2 regions of the Sphingomonas sp. PAMC26645 genome follow, and region 2 is predicted to be linked to the other one. Evidence: riboswitches for the same ligand, from Rfam matches in the RefSeq annotation. Region 2 holds a riboswitch; the other holds the start of a gene.
The links. A riboswitch is a leader RNA that binds a small molecule or an ion and turns the genes downstream of it on or off. The one in region 2 is predicted to bind thiamine pyrophosphate.
Positions count from the first base shown of each region.

Region 1 (3,404 bases), 1.1 Mb from region 2:
TTCAACCCCTATGCTGACGACAACAGCTTCCTGCTCGGCGCGTACATCTTCGAGGACGTCGGTGTGTCTGCCTATAAGGGCGCAGCACCGTTGATCGCCAACAAGACCTATCTCGAGGCGGCCGCCGGCATCCTCGCGGCAGAGGCGTATCACGCAGGCCTGATCCGCACGATCCTGTACCGCAAGGGTCTGCAGACGCCGAACCCGATCCCGTCGCTCATCACCGCCGCGAACCAGATCAGCGACGCGCGCGACAGCCTCGACGGCTCGAGCGACGACGACCAGGGCATCACCGGGTCGGATCCGACGATCTCGAACATCGTGCCCACCGACGCCAACGGCCTGGCCTACAGCCGCTCGGTCGCGCAGGTGCACAACATCGTCTACCTGACGCCCACCGCGAAGATCGGCGGCGGCTTCTTCCCCAACGGGACCAACAACCGCCTCGATTCGCTGCGGACCAGCGGCGCCAACGCGTGATCGCGATCACTGCCTGAAACTGAAACCTTGGGCCGCGGCGAGCAATGGGAGCGCCGTGGCCCTCGTTTGGGGAACGACCATGACCAACTTCACGAAGCTCACCATGCTCGCCGGTCTCGCGACCGCGGGCATTTTCGCTGTTCCGGCCGCCGCGCAGGACATGACCACCGACACCAAGCCGTTCTCGGGCGTCTATATCGGCGCAGCCGGCGGCTATGACGTCCAGGGCAACGACGTCGGCTCGTCGATCCTGTTCGACCGCAACAACGACGGCAATTTCAGCGACAGCGTCAACACCATCACCGGCGCCAACGCCTTCTCGCCGGGCTTCTGCAACGGCTCGGCCCGCACCGCAGTGCCCGCCTATGGTTGCCGCAACGACGATGACGGCTGGTCGTATTACGGCCGCGCAGGCTTCGACGTGCAGCGCGGTCCGTTCGTGGTCGGCATCGTCGGCGAATTCGGCAAGTCCGAGATCACCGACAGCGTCGCCGCCTTCTCGACCACGCCCGCCAGCTACACGATGGCCCGCAAGCTGAAGTGGGAAGGGTCGGCCCGCCTCCGCGCCGGTCTCGCCGCGCGCAACACGCTGTTCTACGCCACCGGCGGCGCTGGCTATGCCAAGATCGACAATTTGTTCTTCACCACCAACACCGCCAACGCGTTCGCAGCCACCGGTTCGGACAAGAAGTGGGGCTATGTCGGTGGCGGCGGCATCGAGCAAAAGCTGACCAAGAACATCTCGATCGGCATGGAATACACCTACCACCAGTACAAGGACGACGACGCCCGCGTCCTCGTCACGGCTGGCAGCGCGATCACCGGCAGCCCGGTCCTGCTCGCGAACAACCCGTTCGTGCTCGCTCCCAACACCGCCGGCACCGCCTTCCGCCGCAGCGACGACCAGTTCCGCTGGCACTCGCTGCGCGGCACGGTGAGCTTCCGGTTCTGAGGCGCAGGGCGGCTTGCGCCGACCCGGCGCAAGACTCGCCCAAGCCCGGTCAGCGCAGCAAAGCACGCCACAAGGCGTAGCTTAGCTACGACTGACGGCGCGCGGAGTGACAGAAAAGGCCGCTGCCCCAAACCGGGCAGCGGCCTTTTCTTTATGTGTTCGATCCTCCCCCGCCAGGGGGAGGTGGCACCGAAGGTGACGGAGGGGGAGGGCCACGCAACAGAGGTTTTCCTTACCTCCCCCTCCGGCTGGCAAGCGCCATCCACCTCCCCCTGGCGGGGGAGGATCGCAAGAGGCACCCCCCGTTCGCCCCGAGCGAAGTCGAAGGGCAGACCCTAAGCACAAACGCCTCGCCCCCGCTCAGGACCCCCAAATTCCCCATTGCACCCCACCCCAACCCCCCTATGCTCACCTCACCCCGGGGGAGCGCTAATCCGCGCTTGAGAGGAAGGCAGGAGCCTTCGACCCGCTGAACCTGATCCGGTTGATACCGGCGGAGGGAGGGAGCGGTCGCCAAAGAACCGTAAGCCTTTGCTCCGAGACCCGTAGGAGCAAGCGCATGGCCATCGATACGCAACACACGACCGACATCGGCGTAACCACCGGCCCGATCCGAGGCTCCCGGAAAATCCACGTAGCGGTCCCAACCAGCCCAGACGTCCGCGTCGCTATGCGCGAGATCGTCCTAGACGCGAGCTGCAGCGAACCCCCGTTACGCGTCTACGACACCAGCGGCCCCTACACGGACCCCCGCGCGAACATCGACATCAACGCCGGCCTCTCCCAACTCCGCCGCGCCTGGATCGAGGCTAGAGGCGACGTAGAATCCTACGAAGCCCGAGAACTCCGCCCCGAAGACAACGGCCAGCTCGGCCCTGACCGTTCCGGCGGCGTCCCCCAGTTCCCCGCCACCATCAAGCGCCCCCTCCGCGCCAAACCCGGCCACAACGTCAGCCAGATGCACTACGCTCGCCGCGGCATCATCACCCCGGAAATGGAATACGTCGCCACCCGAGAAAACCTCGGCCGCGCCATGCTGAAAGACTACGCGAGAGACGGCGAATCCTTCGGCGCAAGCATCCCCGACTTCGTAACCCCCGAATTCGTCCGCGACGAGATCGCCCGCGGCCGCGCGATCATCCCCAACAACATCAACCACCCCGAATCCGAACCGATGGCGATCGGCCGCAACTTCCTCGTCAAGATCAACGCCAACATCGGCAACTCCGCGGTCGCCAGCAACGTCGCCGCCGAAGTCGACAAGCTCGTCTGGTCGATCCGCTGGGGCGCGGACACTGTGATGGACCTCAGCACCGGCCGCAACATCCACGACACCCGCGAATGGATCCTCCGCAACTCGCCGGTCCCGATCGGCACCGTCCCAATCTACCAGGCGCTCGAAAAAGTCGGCGGCGTCGCCGAGGACCTGACGTGGGAGATCTTCCGCGACACGCTCATCGAGCAGGCCGAACAGGGCGTCGATTACTTCACGATCCATGCCGGCGTGCGCCTCGCCTACATCCCGATGACCGCCAACCGCGTCACCGGCATCGTCTCGCGCGGCGGCTCGATCATGGCGAAATGGTGCCTCAGCCACCACAAGGAGAGCTTCCTCTACGAGCGCTTCGACGAGATCACCGAGATCATGAAGGCGTACGACATCGCCTACAGCCTCGGCGACGGCCTGCGCCCCGGCTCAATCGCCGACGCCAACGACGAAGCGCAGTTCAGCGAACTCTACACGCTCGGCGAACTCACCCACCGCGCGTGGAAGAGCGACGTCCAGGTCATGATCGAAGGCCCCGGCCACGTGCCGATGCACAAGATCAAGGAGAACATGGACAAGCAACTCGAGGTATGTGGAGAGGCGCCTTTCTACACCCTAGGGCCCCTGACGACGGACATAGCCCCCGGCTACGACCACATCACCAGCGGCATCGGCGCCGCGATGATCGGCTGGTACGGCACCGCG
Region 1 is NZ_CP039249.1:566,007-569,410, reverse strand. Features, by position in the region: gene E5673_RS02770 (ferritin-like domain-containing protein) at 1-480, shown strand, start outside; gene E5673_RS02765 (outer membrane beta-barrel protein) at 560-1,432, shown strand; TPP riboswitch at 1,843-1,951, shown strand; gene thiC (phosphomethylpyrimidine synthase ThiC) at 1,992-3,404, shown strand, end outside.
Region 1: another riboswitch for thiamine pyrophosphate. It lies ahead of thiC (phosphomethylpyrimidine synthase ThiC); the one in region 2 lies ahead of E5673_RS17255 (TonB-dependent receptor).

Region 2 (3,404 bases):
AGGTCGTCGTCGATCCGCGCGCGGAGATATTCGCCGGAGAGGTACAGGCTGACGCCTGCGACCGGGCGATAGTCGATCTCCGCGTCGACGCCGTACGAGGTCTGGCCGCCGGCGTTGAGCGTCGCGTTGACCTGCGCGCCGCCCTGGTCGATCACGGTTGCCAACTGTCGATTGCGGAACTTGTAGTGGAAGCCGGTTACCGAGGCGGAGAGCTGCTCGCCGATGAAGCGGTAGCCGATCTCCTGCGACACCGAATATTCGTTCTTGAGCGCGTTCGTCCCCTGCGCGACCACTTCGCCACCATAGTAGCTGTTGTAGAGCGTGAACTCGTTGGGCGTGCGGAAGTTGGTGGTGATGTTGGCGAACAGCTGCTGGCGATCGTCGATCCGGTAGTGGATCGCGGCACGCGGCAAGGCGGCGAAGCTGTCGTTGCGCACCTTGTCCTGCGGCCCAGGCAGATAATTGCGCCCGTTGCGCAAAACGTTGACGCCCTTGAACCCGGCATCGATCGTCAACCGCGGCGTCAGCGCGATGCTGTCGGCGACGAAGAAGCCCTTTGTGACCGTCACGGTGCGCTGGTTCTCATAGGCGAGCAGGCTCCCGTAGGCGGTGCGGATTGCCTTTGAACGATAGCCCCAGCGATCGAATGGCTGCCCATCGGCGTCGATCGAGGTGTACGACTGCGTGACGCGGTCGGTGCCGTAGTCGAACCAGAGCCCCGCCGTGAGCGTGTGCGCGCCGGTCCTGAAGGTCAGCTTGCTGACGTTGCCGGTCCGCATCTGGTCGCCGGTGTAATTGCCGAGCACGGTCGCGACGCCGTCGACCGCACCGGGCAGCGCAATCGGCTGTGCCAGTTCCTCAGTGCCGAGGAAATTCCCTTCCGTGGTCAGCTGCGTCCCGTAGGGCGAGTTGCCGTAGCCGAACTGGAGATAGGTGGTGGTGTCGAGCGCCAGCCGATCGGTCAGCACCAGATGCACCGGCGCGGAGGCGTAGAGATTCCGGAACGGCGCGCGGTACAGGCGCCAATAGTTCGTGTTCCCCGCCGTGTAGCGCTTGTCGTAGTTGAAGTCGCGGCCCTGCGCGTTCCATTCGGCGAGCGTCGGACTCGGATAGCTCGACGAGTTCGCGTCGTTGTACGACAACGCAAGGCTGGCGCGGTTGCCGGCGCCCCATTCCCCCAGGATCTTGGCGTCGATATGCTGGCGCGTATCGTAGCCGGCACCTCGCCAATTGTCCGCACGGGTATTCGAATAGGACAGGAACGCCTTCAGCCCGGTATTGCCGATCGTCCCGCTATCGACCCGGAAGAACCCACGCCGCGCCGCGTAGCTGCCGAGCGACAAGTCGACGAGCGCACCGGGACGCGCCTTGGGATCGTCGAGCGCGAGCGACAACAGCCCGCCCGCGCCGCCGAGCGTCGGTGAGTCGATATCGACCGAGCCCTGCGCGAGCGAAATGCGCTTCAAATTCTCGGGATCCGCGAACTGCGACGGATAGGCATAATAATAGCCGATGTCGTTCTGCGGCGCGCCTTCCATCAGCACGCCGATCTCGTCCTGGCCGAGCCCGCGCAACGTGAGGCTGGAACTCGTCGACAGACCGTACGGGTCGCTCGACGCGACGTTCGCGCCGGGCAGCAGCGTCACCAATTGAAACGCGTTGAGCGTGGGCGCCTGCTTGACGATGAAGTCGGCGGAGATCGCACTCTGCGCGCGCGGTACCTTTTGGTCCGGGAGCAAGCCGGCCGGATCCTGCTTGCCGACCACACGAATTTCCGTGGGTTCGACCGGCTCGGACGCGACCTGCGCGCTTGCAGAGGATGCGGCAAGGCTCGCCGAGAGGGTCAGCGCTACCCGGAAAGCAGGGCGGCCACGCGCTATAAACGGGCGCGTCACAACAAAAAACCAGCATTAAAAAACGTCACGTCCACTCCAATCGGAGGGACGACGGGCCAGCCGCAGACCCTCCCTACGCCGGTATAAGCCGGATCAGGTTCAGCGGGTCATGGGCTGCTGCCCACCTCTCAGCCGCGCATAAGCGGCCCCCCGGGGATGCGTTTCGCTTAGGCGGTTGGGCGAGTGGTGGAAAGGGCTATCGCGTTGATCTGGCTGGAGTGCCGCACGCGGCGCGCTGGCGAACCTCAAGCCCCGCCCCAAGAATGGCGCGCAGCGGCCGGCCTACCCAGAAAACATGCTGTGAAAACAAGGTAGGCCGACCGCCTCTACTGCTCGATCGACGAGCACCGCCGGGGTCGGCAAGGGAGCGCCAACGCCGCAGCGATGTGACAGTTACGTTGCAGCGCGGCATTTAGACTCACCGCGCTGTAAAATTCCTGGGCTACCGGCGACGTCGTACCATCAGGCGCGACCCTCGCGACGCTTGATCTCGCCCAGCAGCGCCTCGGCCACCGGGTTGCCAACCTCGCCACCCGACTGGTCGTACGCACCTGCCAGCTCCGCGTCCGTCGCGCCCTGCAACAGCGCGTTCACCTCGGCATTGAAGTCGTCGACCTCGCCCGCGGCGGCATCGGCGGCGTCCTCGCTCGTCACGGCCGGCTCCGCTCCGGCGGCCGGGGCGTGCGCCATCACGGCATCCTGCTTGAAGACGTCGAAGGCTTCGGCGGCCTCGTTGCGCTCCTCGATCGCGATTTCGAGGCGGGTGAACAGGTCGAGCTGCGGTGCGGTGTTTTCCATTGCGCCAGCTTATCCGCGCGAACACGGTCCAGGCAACTCGTTCGCGCACGGCCGCTACCCGAAGCGAGAATGTACCAGGAATCTCTATAATCTAAAGCAACTCGTGAGACTTCCAGCCGGAACGTCCGTTCTGCCCTTCAAGCCGCCGACCTGGAACCAGCGATCGGTTGCAGCAGGGAGAGACCATGACCGCGATCCGAGCCGCCGAACCGTATGACCTTTCCCGGTTGATGGCGTTCGATTCCTTCCCCGGAGACCGGATCGCGGAGATCGTCGAGCGCCGCATGCTTGTAGCCGAAGTGGACGGCGTCATCGCAGGCTATATCGCGTGGCAGACCGGCGGATGCATCGGCAAGGACTATGTGAACAAACTGGTCGTCGATCCCGACTATCGTCGCCACGGGATCGCCCAATCGTTGATAGCCGAACTGAAATCTGTCCTGAGTGGCAGAGTCTTCATCTCGACCGGTGTCGATAACAGCGCCGCTGTGGGACTTTTGACACGCACCAATTGGCAACCAGCCGGGCAAATCGTTGGCTTGCGCCCTGCAGACGAAGCGGAAATCTTCTACTACCGAGACCTTTGAGTCGCGGCATTACCCTTGATGTTTACTACCGACATCAGTTCTCACGGAGTTAAGCGGGCAGGTCGTGAGATTTTTGCGACTAGTCGAGGGACCGACGTGTATCGCCAAACGTTTGCGGCGATAT
Region 2 is NZ_CP039249.1:3,776,458-3,779,861, forward strand. Features, by position in the region: gene E5673_RS17255 (TonB-dependent receptor) at 1-1,895, opposite strand, end outside; TPP riboswitch at 1,949-2,058, opposite strand; gene E5673_RS17260 (hypothetical protein) at 2,358-2,693, opposite strand; gene E5673_RS17265 (GNAT family N-acetyltransferase) at 2,879-3,280, shown strand.